DNA from 4 places in the Candidatus Thalassolituus haligoni genome. Region 4 is predicted to be linked to each of the others. Evidence: predicted binding sites of a transcription regulator. Region 4 holds the regulator's gene; each other region holds the start of a gene.
The links. Region 4 encodes sigma-54, which starts transcription at its own class of promoters, with help from an activator protein. Its sites were predicted from a motif close to TGGCACNNNNNTTGCTNT; they were not measured.
Positions count from the first base shown of each region.

Region 1 (3,124 bases), 1.6 Mb from region 4:
GCATGGTGATCGTGTCGATAGCCGTAACCGTACCGGACGTCGGGGCGTGAATATTGGCAGAAAAACGCCCTGCTGCGGCGGCAATCCGCTGGCCCTTGAGTACTCGCTCACCGACCTGTACCAGTGGCTTGGCGTCTTCACCAGAATGCTGGCACAGCGGCAGCCAAAGCGTGTCGGGCAAGGGCAAATGGCTGTTGATTTCAAAGCGGGCACTGTCAGCCTTGTGGCCGTCGGGGTGCACGCCGCCGCGAATGCGGCCGAGTCCGAATAACATATCAGGCGGCCTCTGGTTTCGACCAGTGCCAACGCTCCAGCGTCACAGGTTGTGTGGTCAGGCTGATGCAGTCTTCAGGGCAGGCTTCCATGCATTGGCTGCAACCGGTGCAGGCCTTGGAGACGACGACGTGGATCTGTTTGCTGGCCCCGACAATGGCATCGGTAGGGCAGGCTTTGTAACAGCGGGTGCAGCCGGTACACAGGGTTTCATTAATGGTGGCCAGTTGTGGCTCCGGAGAATCTCCCAGAGTGGAAAGGTCGATATCCAACAAGCGGGCGAGGTTTTCAGCCAGTGCCCGGCCACCAGGAGGACAGCAAGTGACATCGGCATTGCCGCTGGCGATGGCCTCTGCTGCTGGTGTACAGCCAGGAAATCCGCATTGGCCGCACTGGCTGCCAGGCAGCATTTGTTCGATTTCTTTCATCATCGGATCGTCTTCGCCAGTGGCAAAGTATTTGGCTGCCAGACCAAGCAGGCCTCCGAGAACCAGGCCTAATAGAGTGAGTACCAGAGTTGCGATCAACATAATGCCTCCGAAGATCCTGTTTGCCGGTCTGCCCCGGCGTTTGGGTGGTAGGTGAAAAACAGCTGCCGTTCGAGACGGCAGACTCAGATCATTCCGCTAAAGCCCATAAATACCAGCGACAACGAGCCAGCCGTAACCAGGCTGATCGGTGTACCGCTAAACAGCTCGGGCACATTGGCCAGTGCCAGTCGTTCCCGTAGTCCGGCAAACATCACCATGACAATCACAAACCCGAGTGCCGAACCGAGACCAAACATCAGGCTTTCGACCAGATTGTGTTGTTCGGTGATGTTCAGTAAAGCAACGCCCAGCACTGCGCAGTTGGTGGTAATCAACGGCAGGTAAATGCCCAATGCCTTGTGCAGCAGCGGGCTGGCCCGGCGAATCAGTACTTCGGTGAACTGCACCACGGCAGCAATAATCAGGATGAAGGACAGAATGCGCAGGAATTCAATGCCCAGTGGTTGCAACAGCCAGTGTTCAATCATCCAGCTGCACAGCGCCGACAGCGTCAGTACAAAGGTCGTCGCCAGACTCATGCCCCAGGCGGCTGATACATTGCTGGATACCCCCATCAGTGGGCACAGACCAAGGAACTTCACCAGTACGATGTTGTTGACCAGCGACGTGCTGACCAGAATCAACAGATATTCCATAAGGCCTCCTGAATCTCGGGCGGGTCTGTCGTATCAGCTCAAAATTGCATTTCCTGTGCCACGGGATTGGCCGTAGCTGCTGTTGTATCGAAGCGACAAAGGAATGACTGCAAATGGTGCGCAAAGGCTTGAAAACAGGGCATTTGATTGAAAAACGACAAAGATTTTGTTTGTCGTACTTGCGACAAACAGTAAAAAACCGGGAAATGCCATTGTTGCATTACTGACAAATGTTCGCGGCATTGTCGGGCAATTGACAGAGAACATGGGCGTTACGGTTAATTATTGTGGCGGCATGCTCCTTGCTCCTACCAGAGGGTGTACCAACACGTCACCGACCAGGAGCTGTTATGAGTAACGTCAGACTCTCGCCAGAACAGGCCGCCGCCGCCAGGCTCGAAGAAAAGGGGTTGGCAGAAAAAGGCATCAGCGATATTCACCCGGAAGGTGTGCTGTTGCCCGAGGAGGTATTTTTTCAGGCGGTAGAACATTCGCCTGTGGCCATTTCCATTACCGATCTGAAGGCCAATATTCTTTACGTTAATCGTGCGTTTACTCAAGTGACGGGGTACGGCGAAGACGAAGTGTTAGGGCATAACGAATCCATCCTCTCCAATCACACCACGCCTCGTATTGTCTATCAGGCGTTATGGGGCCGGTTGGCGCAGCAGAAATCCTGGACCGGCATGATGCTGAACCGGCGCAAGGACAAGCGCCTGTACCTGGCCGAGCTGACGGTCGCGCCGGTTATCAATGAAAACAACGACACCATCTATTACCTCGGCATGCATCGTGACGGTTCCGACATGCACGAGCTGGAACAGCGGGTGATGAACCAGAAGCTGATGATGGAAGCGGTACTCAATTCGGTGCCTGCCTCGGTGCTGGTGCTGGATGAACACCACCGTATTGTCTCAGCCAACCCCAGCTTCCGTGCCTTGGCGGCGGATTTGCTGCGCGATGAACCACTGGAAACCGTCGTCAACGTGATCGGCACCAAACTGGGCAGTGCCTATCATCAACTGCTGGAAGATCGCCGCAGTTTTGACGACAAGGAATTCTCGCTGGATTACGGCCGTAGCCGGGGACGCTGGTACTCCTGTTTTGGCACCACCATTGATGTGAAGTGTGAGGAAGCCGACGGCTTCTTTGAACAAACTGTGCGCCACTATGTGTTGTTAATGATCAACGACATTACCGATATACGGCGTCGCCAGGAGGAAGTGCATCTGAATGCGCTCAAGGCGCTGATGGCGGAAGAAGATCTGGTGCAAGGCATGCGGGAAACCGTCAATGGCGCGATTCACCAGATGCAGGGTCCGGTTAATCTGCTCGGAACCGCCGTCAGCATGTTGCAGCGGCGCACAGGTGCTAACCGGGATGACGCCTTGCTGGGAGCGTTGGAGGAAGCGCTGACTGCCGGGAACGGTGCCATGGACAGTATGCGGGATGCGATGCCTGCTGCGCTGGAAGAGAGCAAGAAACCGGTCAATATTAACGAGCTGCTGCGGGAGTCGCTGGCATTGTCTACTGAACGACTATTAGCACAAGGAATTACCGTTGACTGGCAACCGGCATTGCAATTGCCCGCAGTGATCGGGCGGGAACGGCGCTTGCGCAGCATGTTCAAGCAACTGCTCGACAACGCCGTGGACGCCATGAGTG
Region 1 is NZ_CP139482.1:3,586,003-3,589,126, reverse strand. Features, by position in the region: gene rsxC (electron transport complex subunit RsxC) at 1-274, opposite strand, end outside; gene SOJ49_RS16105 (RnfABCDGE type electron transport complex subunit B) at 276-803, opposite strand; gene rsxA (electron transport complex subunit RsxA) at 887-1,459, opposite strand; gene nifL (nitrogen fixation negative regulator NifL) at 1,810-3,124, shown strand, end outside.
Region 1: nifL (nitrogen fixation negative regulator NifL) is a predicted target of sigma-54. The motif match lies at 1,751-1,768, and genes of this name have one in related genera.

Region 2 (3,124 bases), 1.2 Mb from region 4:
AGGCTCTGAGCTCTCTCACAAACAGTCAGGTATCGCATGGGAATCAGATTCAGGCACTGCCCACTCAATTTTTCCACTGATCTGGCGGGTGATCGTTTGGCCTTGTTGTCCTGGTATTAGTCGGTGGTAAGGATTTCTATTCGACAAAACGCTAGGGGGCGTTCTCAATTATTTGACCCTGGCCTTTCGGGCTGAGGGCAGTTGACTCCAGAACGATGTTATTCGTTACTTATTGAACTCGCTAAACTGCGTTCCTCATGCCTTGTTCTGAAACCAACGCTCTCAGCAGGTAACGCCCAAGGATTACCCACCATCGTGTGCGGTAATCCGTAAGCGCCCTCAGGATAGTGTCCACTTGTATTTTAGTGGACACTTTGCGGACACGGACGGAGCCGGTTTGTACGGACGCCCTCCGAGGCTGTCCAAAAGCCGGTCCGCTGACCGTTATTCTTCCACGTAGTTAATAATCGACAATAATTGCAACGGCACTTCGACCAGTTTCTCCGGGCCGTGTGGCGTTTCGGCATCAAAGGTCAGGCTGTCGCCCGGGCCCATTTCATACAGGTGGTTGCCGTGGCGGTAAATCAGGCTGCCTTTCAGCATGTAGATAAATTCTTCGCCGGGGTGCGAAAAGGTCGGAAAGACTTCCGACAGATCGTCCATGGTGATCAGGAAGGGTTCAAAATTGCGTTTGCCGCCGCGTTGGTAAGTCAGTAGCTGGTAGGTATGGCCCTTGTCGGTGCCTCTGCGGACGACTTCCAGTCCTGCTCCCGACGGGGTGAAGTGGGCTCCGCCATCCGGGCGGTCGTAGTCGCTGAACAGTTTCGAAATAGGCAGGCCAATGGCGGTACAAAGGCGACTGAGGGTTTCGAGACTGGTGGAGACCTGGGCGTTCTCTATTTTGCTGACCATGCCCTGGCTGATGCCGGAAATTCGCGCCACATCGGTGATTTTTAATCCTTCTTCCAATCTGGCCTTTTTGACCTTCATGGCAATGTACTGGTCCAGATTAAAACGGGTGTCGTTTCCTTCCATATCTGAAAGCTCCACTAATACCTGATTTGCCCTTCTGTAGTGCGATTGTGTGAATGGATGCATTTCAATGGTGCCAAAAAACAGTCATTCAAGCATTGCAGCAGGTGCAAGAGGGTTTCTTTGAGGGAAAATTTATTGACTCACTATAGGTAAATCGGGGCTTTCGGTTCAATATGAAAAAAATATTCCCTCAAGGAAAGTGCTGGCACAGGGGTTGCATTCACTTAAAGAAATTAATTTTCCTAAAGAGAAACAAAGGTTCGGCGAAAAGCTGACCCAGGAATCAGGAGCAAGTGTATGTCGTCCACGACCCCATCCGCCGCCGAAATCGAAGCTTTTATGTCGGAAAATGATATTCGGTATGTGCTGGCGCAGTTTGTTGATATTCACGGTGTGGCCAAGACCAAGTCAGTGCCAGCCAATTGTCTTATGGATGTTGTTGAAAAGGGTGCCGGGTTTGCCGGGTTTGCGGTCTGGGGTATGGGGATGGAGCCACACGGCCCGGATTTCCTCGCCCGTGGTGATCTGGCCAGTCTGACGACGGTGCCTTGGCAGCCAGGTTATGCCCGCATTGCCTGTGACGGTTACGTCAATAATCAGCCACACCCATACGACAGTCGCGTGGTGTTAAAAAACCAGCTCAAGCGCTTGGACGACAAGGGCTGGACATTAAACACCGGTCTTGAACCTGAGTTCTCGCTGTTCAAACGTAACGCCGATGGCACATTGGGGCCGGTTGATGATACCGACAACCTGGACAAGCCTTGCTACGACTACAAGGGACTGTCGCGCTCGCGTGAGTTTCTCGAAACACTGGTCGAAAGCCTGCAACAAGTCGGCATGGACGTGTATCAGATCGACCATGAAGACGCCAACGGCCAGTTCGAAATCAACTACACCTACAGCGATGCCCTGACCTCTGCCGACCGTTTCACCCTGGTGCGTATGGCCGCAGGTGAAATTGCCAACGACCTTGGCATGGTGTGCTCCTTTATGCCCAAGCCCGCGTCGGATCGTACCGGTAACGGTATGCACTTCCATCTGTCGATTTGCGATGAGAGTGGCAAGAACCTGTTTGGCGATGACAGTGACAAGCAGGGTATGGGGTTGTCGAAAATGGCTTACCACTTCACCGCCGGTCTGCTGCTGCATGCCAAGGCGTTGTGTGCCATCGCCGCGCCAACGGTGAACTCCTACAAGCGACTGGTGGTAGGTGGATCAGCCTCTGGCGCGACCTGGGCACCGGCCTATATCTGCTACGGCGACAACAACCGTTCTGCCATGGTGCGCGTACCTTACGGACGACTGGAATTCCGCCTGCCAGACTCAGGTTGTAACCCTTATCTGGTGCACGCGGCACTGATTGCTGCCGGTATGGACGGCATTGAGCGTGAGCTGGAAGCCGGTGATCCGATGAATATCAATCTGTACGCACTGAGCCAGCAAGAACGCGAAGAGCAAGGCATTGAGATTCTGCCGCAAACCCTGGGTGAAGCCATTGCTGAGCTGGAAAAAGACACCGTGCTGACCGACGCCATTGGCAAGGAAGTGATGGGTGAATTTATCAAGCTCAAAAAAGACGAGTGGATTGATTACTGCCGTCATGTGAGTGATTGGGAAGTGAAACGCTACGGCGAATTTTTCTGAGCTGTGCCAAGTAACCTGTAACTGGCTGCCACGCTCCGGCGTGGTCGCCCTGCGGTTTGCATTCCCAGGCGCGAGCATGGGAATGAGAAACAAACATTTAAATACTGAATTCACTGCTTTTGCCCCGGCAAAAGCGGAACGGTTTCGCTCGGTCTGAAGCAGGCATAGCGAAGTGTGTAATGAATATACGACTGTGAAAAAACGAGGATAACGCGATGTGTGGAATCGTAGGTCTGTACCTGAAAAATCCGGCGCTGGAGAGCCAGCTCGGTGCCCTGTTTGAACCGATGCTGATCGCGATGACCGATCGCGGCCCGGACAGCGCCGGGTTTGCCATTTACGGTGATGAAGTTGCCGATGGCACCAAGCTGACCCTGCGTCACGAGCATCTGAATTACGACTGGGAAGCGCTGGCAGAAGCGGCTCGTGCTGAGCTTAATGC
Region 2 is NZ_CP139482.1:3,971,179-3,974,302, reverse strand. Features, by position in the region: gene SOJ49_RS17965 (helix-turn-helix domain-containing protein) at 445-1,035, opposite strand; gene glnT (type III glutamate--ammonia ligase) at 1,333-2,682, shown strand; gene SOJ49_RS17955 (glutamine amidotransferase family protein) at 2,898-3,124, shown strand, end outside.
Region 2: glnT (type III glutamate--ammonia ligase) is a predicted target of sigma-54. The motif match lies at 1,239-1,256, and genes of this name have one in related genera.

Region 3 (3,124 bases), 1.2 Mb from region 4:
AAATAGAACCACTATTCGCCTCAATTCGCCTCAATTCGCCTCAAATTTGCGCAAAAATTGCTCAAGCCAGTCTTTCCCTCGCGACGAACGCCTAAGTCCGACAGGCTCCTGATCCACCTATGGTACGGAATTGTTGCCGCCAGAGTAGTGGCTCATAGTAGGAGACAGAGTAGGCGACAGAGTCGTGTTCTACTGAGCCAGAGCGGTCTTTGGTGGCAGCGTTTTGGGTCACAGAGTTTTGGGTCACAGAGTTTTGCGGCCGCTGCGGAAGATTAATGCATACCGGTTGCCAGGTAGGCCGGTTGGTCAATCAGATCGGTCACCTGGTGCAGGCTTTCTTGCCACTGATCGCGGCCGATGGGGCCACCAAAACATAAACGCACCGCATCTGGAGGGTTGTTGTCGGTTGAAAAGGCGGCGCTGGAGACCGCGCTGACGCCCAGCTGGCGTAGCTGAACCGCCAGCTCGGAAGGGTTCCAGCCGGAGGCCTTGGGCAATTTTAACCAGAGATGGAATGCGCCTTCGGCTGCCACAATACGCTGCATGCCCAATTGTTCTTCAGCGATCCGCAAGCGGGCAATCGCCTCGCGACGGGTTGCCTTCAACATGGCGTCGGCGGTGCCATCGAGAATCCAACGGCTGACCAATGCATCCGTGAGTGGGCTGGACATCACATTAATTGCCCGCATTGCCGCCGCCACCCGTTGGGAATGCCGCTTGCTCGGTGTGTGCAAAAAGGCAGATCGAACGCCAGGGCCAAAACACTTGGAGGTGCCGGTAATGTACCAGGTCAACTCCGGTGCCAGTTCGGCAAAGCTGGTGGGCGGACTGTCTGCCAGCATGGTGTAGGCATCGTCTTCAATAATCGCAATCGAATAGCGTAACGCCACGTCCGCCAGGACTTCGCGGCGGCTTTGACTCATGGTGCAGGTGGTCGGGTTCTGGATGGTCGGGTTGAGGTAAATAGCCCCGACGGTGCCCTGCTTGCAGGCATCCTCAAACGGGCGTACCAGCGGGCCATCGCTATCGCGTTCCAGGGAATGCAGCTTGATGCCAAATTGCGCGGCAATGGCCTTGATTCCGGGATACGCCAGGCTTTCGACACAGAGCTCCATGCCGGGGTCGATCAGGGTGCTCATCAGGCCGACCAGTGCCGAATGGATGCCAGGGCAAATCAACAGCCGTTCGGCGCTGGCGTCGGGCAGACGCTTGTCCAGCCAGATCAGCGCGGCCTCTTTGTTTTCCTGGGTGCCTCCAAACGCCTGATAGCGCAGCATGGAGTACAAATCCTTTTGTGCCAGAACACTGATGGCGCTGTCGCGCACCTGCTCGATCAGGGTCGGAATCGCCGGTTCGATCATCAGGTTCATGGTCATCTCGTAGCTGCCGAGACTGGGGCGGACACTGGCGGTCTTGCCTTTGACAAAGGTGCCGGAGCCGGGATGGGAGTCAATCAGGCCGCGATTTTTGGCTTCCGCATAAGCGCGGGCGGCGGTGGTGTAGTTAATACCGGTCGCGGCGGCGAGATCGCGCAGGGTTGGCAGCCGGTCTCGTGCCTGCAACCGGCCGCTGTCGACATCTTCAGCGATCAGGTCGGCAATCAAGCGGTAGGCTGGTTGGCCCTTGCTGTTTCTGAGTCGGCGTGTCCAGCGTTGCAATTCGGTATTGTTCATCGCAATAGATCCAATCAATTTGAAGTGATCGTATCACAGCTTTTGATCAGAGCTGGAATATTGCTTTGTAATTATATTGATGGTGTCATTTTGGTGCTATCTTCATTTTTTTGGCCCTTATTTCGGGCATTTATTCATAATTTAAGCACAATAATTGATGGCTTATTGATCGCATAAAACCGGGTCAGAAAAAATTTAGCGCTTTTTGAAGGGAGACTATTAACGTTTGATTGTATCTTGATTGCAATCAATGTTGGCGATATTGGCAAGCTGATTGCTCTAGTTTGATTGCATTAATTGATTGCATAAGCCGACAGGGTAGCGATCTGATTCTTATATCTAACAGGAGCATGACAATGCCAAAAGTGACTCAGCCAAAACACAAAGACGGTGATTTTTTTGTTGATTACGAAGAAAAGGTATTCGAAGACGTCAAGGCACGAGAAGGTGAGAAAGCCCTGGTCACTTTCCACACCGTTGCGTTCGAAGGCTCCATTGGCCTGGTGAACATGCTGCAAGCAACCCGCTTGCTGCGCAAAGGTTATGAAACGTCCATTTTGCTGTACGGCCCAGGTGTCACGCTGGGGTTGCAACGGGGTTTTCCGACCCTGGGTGATGAAGCCTTTCCGGGTCATCTGAACTACGCCAGCCAGCTGAAAAAATTCATGTCCGAAGGTGGCAAGGTCTATTGCTGCCGGTTTGCCCTGCAAGCCCTGTATGGCCACGGCGAGCCATCCCTGATCGAAGGTATCGTGCCGATTAATCCGCTCGATGTGATGGATCTGAAGTTGCTGCACATGCGTGACAACGCGGTGATTGTCGATACCTGGACTTTGTAGGAGTAACGCGGCCATGACGACCCATCAACAGGTGGTAAGGGCCGCGGCCGTTCAGATCGCTCCGGATCTCCGGAGCCTTGACGGTACGCTGGCCAAGGTATTGGATGCGATGGATGAGGCGGCAGCACGCGGTGTGGAGCTGATCGTGTTTCCGGAAACCTTTTTACCCTATTACCCGTATTTCTCCTTTGTGTATCCGGCGGTGGCCTGTGGTGCTGAACACCTGCGGCTGTATGACGAAGCGGTGGTGGTTCCCGGCCCGGTCACCGATGCCGTCGCAGCGCGTGCCCGCAAGCACAGCATGGTGGTGGTACTGGGTGTCAATGAGCGCGATTACGGCAGTCTGTATAACACCCAGCTGATTTTTGATGCTGACGGTCAGCTATTGCTGAAACGGCGCAAGATTACGCCGACCTACCATGAACGCATGATCTGGGGGCAAGGGGATGCAGCCGGACTGACAGTGGCTGCAACCGCCGCTGGTCGGGTCGGCGCATTGGCTTGCTGGGAGCATTACAACCCGCTGGCCCGCTATGCGCTGATGACCCAGCACGAGCAGATTCATTGCAGCCAGTTTCCTGGCTCGCTGGTCGGACCGGTGTTTGCCGACCA
Region 3 is NZ_CP139482.1:1,981,824-1,984,947, forward strand. Features, by position in the region: gene SOJ49_RS08860 (PLP-dependent aminotransferase family protein) at 273-1,673, opposite strand; gene SOJ49_RS08865 (MSMEG_0572/Sll0783 family nitrogen starvation response protein) at 2,030-2,512, shown strand; gene SOJ49_RS08870 (Nit6803 family nitrilase) at 2,526-3,124, shown strand, end outside.
Region 3: SOJ49_RS08865 (MSMEG_0572/Sll0783 family nitrogen starvation response protein) is a predicted target of sigma-54. The motif match lies at 1,937-1,954, and genes of this name have one in related genera.

Region 4 (3,124 bases):
CAAGCCATCGCCGAAGGTCAACCCGCCCGCTACCAGCAACAGGTCAGCAGCAACAAGCCGGTCACTCAGGCAACCGCCAATCGCATCGATTTTTACGCCACCCGCAAGGAAATCGCGTTTAAAGGCAATGCCGAATTACGCCAGGAAAACAACCTCTTCAGTGGCGAACTGATTCGCTACGACATTGAACAGGAAACCGTGACCGCCAGCGGCTCCGACACGCCTGCCGATGGTACGGCTGAGTCGGAAGACAAACAGCGTATCCGGGTGATTATCCAGCCCCAGCCCGACACGGAAGCACAACCATGAAAACGCTCAGGGCGGAACATCTGGCCAAAAGCTACAGCGGCCGAGAGGTCGTCAAAGACGTATCCCTTGCCGTCAGCAGCGGACAAATTGTCGGCCTGCTCGGCCCTAACGGAGCCGGTAAAACCACCTGTTTTTACATGATTGTCAACCTGGTACAGGCCGACAAGGGACGCGTCAAAATTGACGACGACGACATCAGTCACCTGCCCATGCATGGCCGTGCCCAGAAAGGCATTGGCTATCTGCCACAAGAAGCCTCGATCTTCCGCAAGCTCAGCGTCGAAGACAACATCATGGCCATTCTGGAAACCCGCACGGAACTGAAAAAACCCCAACGCCAGCAACAGCTGGAACAACTGCTGGACGAATTTCACATCCAGCACATTCGCAGCAGCCTGGGGATGTCACTCTCCGGCGGTGAACGCCGCCGGGTAGAAATTGCCCGGGCACTGGCCGCCGAACCCTCCTTTATTTTGCTTGATGAACCCTTTGCCGGTGTCGACCCGATTTCCGTATCCGACATTATGGCCATCATTCGCCAGCTCAAGGCGCGCGGCATTGGCGTACTGATTACCGATCACAACGTCCGCGAAACCCTCGCAATTTGTGAAAAAGCCTATATCGTAGGCGGTGGACACATTATTGCCGAAGGCAGCGCCGATGAAGTACTCGCCAACGAACAGGTTCGGGCCATCTACCTTGGTCAGGACTTCCGTCTTTGATTCTTACTGGCTTACAGGGCTATGATGCCCGGCGCTGTTTCATTTCGACACCATGAAAAGCATTCCCAGCCTCACAGGCTGGCGTATAATGCACAGACCATGCCGACAACCGATGAACTATAACGCTGTATGAAAGCATCGCTTCAGTTAAAAATGGGTCAGCAGCTGACCATGACCCCTCAGCTGCAACAGGCAATTCGACTGCTGCAATTGTCTACCCTTGATCTGCAACAGGAAATCCAGGAAGCCCTGGATTCCAATCCCATGCTGGAATTCGAAGAGTCCGAGCACGACGACTATACGGATGCCCAGCAAACCAACGGCGATCAGGAGCGAGAAGCCGCCGTCACGGCGACAGCGACCGACACCGACACCCAGGAACTGGGTGAACAGTGGTCGGACGACAAGATGCCGGATGACCTGCCGGTCGACAGCAATTGGGACGATACCTTCCAGACTACCGCTGGCGTTTCCTCCGGTTCAGGCTCTGTCGGCGACGACGACTTTGACTACGACTCCCGTCATGCCACCTCCGACGACCTGCAAGGGCATCTGGAATGGCAACTGAATCTGACTCCCATGAGTGATGTCGATCGCGAGATTGCCACCATGCTGATTGACGGTGTCGACGACGACGGCTACCTCCACACCACCATAGACGACGTACTGGGTTCCATGGATCCGGAATTTGGGGTTGAGGAAGACGAAGTCCAGGCCGTACTCAAACGCCTGCAACAGTTTGATCCGGCTGGTGTTTTTGCCCGCGACCTGCGCGAATGCCTGATCCTGCAGTTAAACCAGCTGCCAGCCGACACTCCCTGGCTGGCAGAAGCCAAACTGGTGATCGGTGACTACATTGCCCTGCTGGGCAGTAAAGACTACCCCACGCTGATGCGCAAAACCCGGCTGAAAGAAGAAGACCTCAAAGCCGTATTACGCCTGGTCAAGGAGTTGAATCCCAAACCAGGAGCCGGAATCAGCTCCGAACAGTCAGAATACGTTGTGCCCGACGTGATCGTGCGTAACATCCGCGATGAATGGCGCGTTGAACTGAACCCGGATATTGCCCCCAAACTGCGGGTAAACTCCGACTACGCCTCGTTGGTGCGCCGCTCAGACAGCAGTGCCGACAACGCCTTCCTCAAAGATCACCTGCAAGAAGCGCGCTGGTTTATCAAAAGCCTGCAAAGCCGCAACGAAACCCTGCTGAAAGTCGCTACCAAAATTGTCGAATATCAGCTCGACTTTTTTGAGCAGGGCGAAGAAGCTATGAAACCACTGGTACTGCATGATATTGCCGATGCCGTTGGTATGCACGAGTCGACCATTTCACGGGTAACGACGCAAAAATTCATGCACACACCGCGTGGTATTTTTGAACTGAAGTACTTTTTCTCCAGCCATGTCAGTACCGATGCTGGCGGCGAATGTTCATCAACCGCCATTCGCGCCATGATCAAGAAGCTGATTAGCGAAGAAAACCCGCGCAAGCCACTGAGTGACAACAAGATCGCCGTCGTCCTCGGAGACAAGGGAATTCAGGTTGCACGCCGCACGGTGGCCAAATATCGTGAGGCAATGATGATTCCGCCATCGAATGAGCGGAAACAGTTGATTTGATCGACCCCGTCGATCCTTGTTCGGTTTAAAGCGAGCCATAAGGAGCCGTTTATGAGCATCAATATCAGTGGACACCATGTCGAAGTTACCGAAGCCATGGAAGAATACGTCAAGGAAAAACTGGTTCGCCTTGAGCGGCATGCCGAACCCATTACCTCTGGTCAGGTTACCCTGACCCTTGAAAAAGGCCGTCAGCTGGCAGAAGCATCGCTGCACGTCAGTGGTGCCGATTTTCATGCGACGTCATCCCATGACGACATGTACGCTGCCATTGACTTGCTGGCCGACAAACTGGATCGGCAAGTGCTGAAACACAAAGAAAAACTGGTTGCCCGACAGCACGGACAAGGCTGACACATGAGCATAGCGATTGCCGATATTCTTGCGCCTGAACGTACTCGTACCGATGTCGCCATTACCAGCAAAAAAAAACTGCTGGAGTTTCTGGCAGAGCTGATTGCTGAAGAAGTGGA
Region 4 is NZ_CP139482.1:810,783-813,906, reverse strand. Features, by position in the region: gene lptA (lipopolysaccharide transport periplasmic protein LptA) at 1-309, shown strand, start outside; gene lptB (LPS export ABC transporter ATP-binding protein) at 306-1,031, shown strand; gene SOJ49_RS03645 (RNA polymerase factor sigma-54) at 1,161-2,651, shown strand; gene hpf (ribosome hibernation-promoting factor, HPF/YfiA family) at 2,703-3,005, shown strand; gene ptsN (PTS IIA-like nitrogen regulatory protein PtsN) at 3,009-3,124, shown strand, end outside.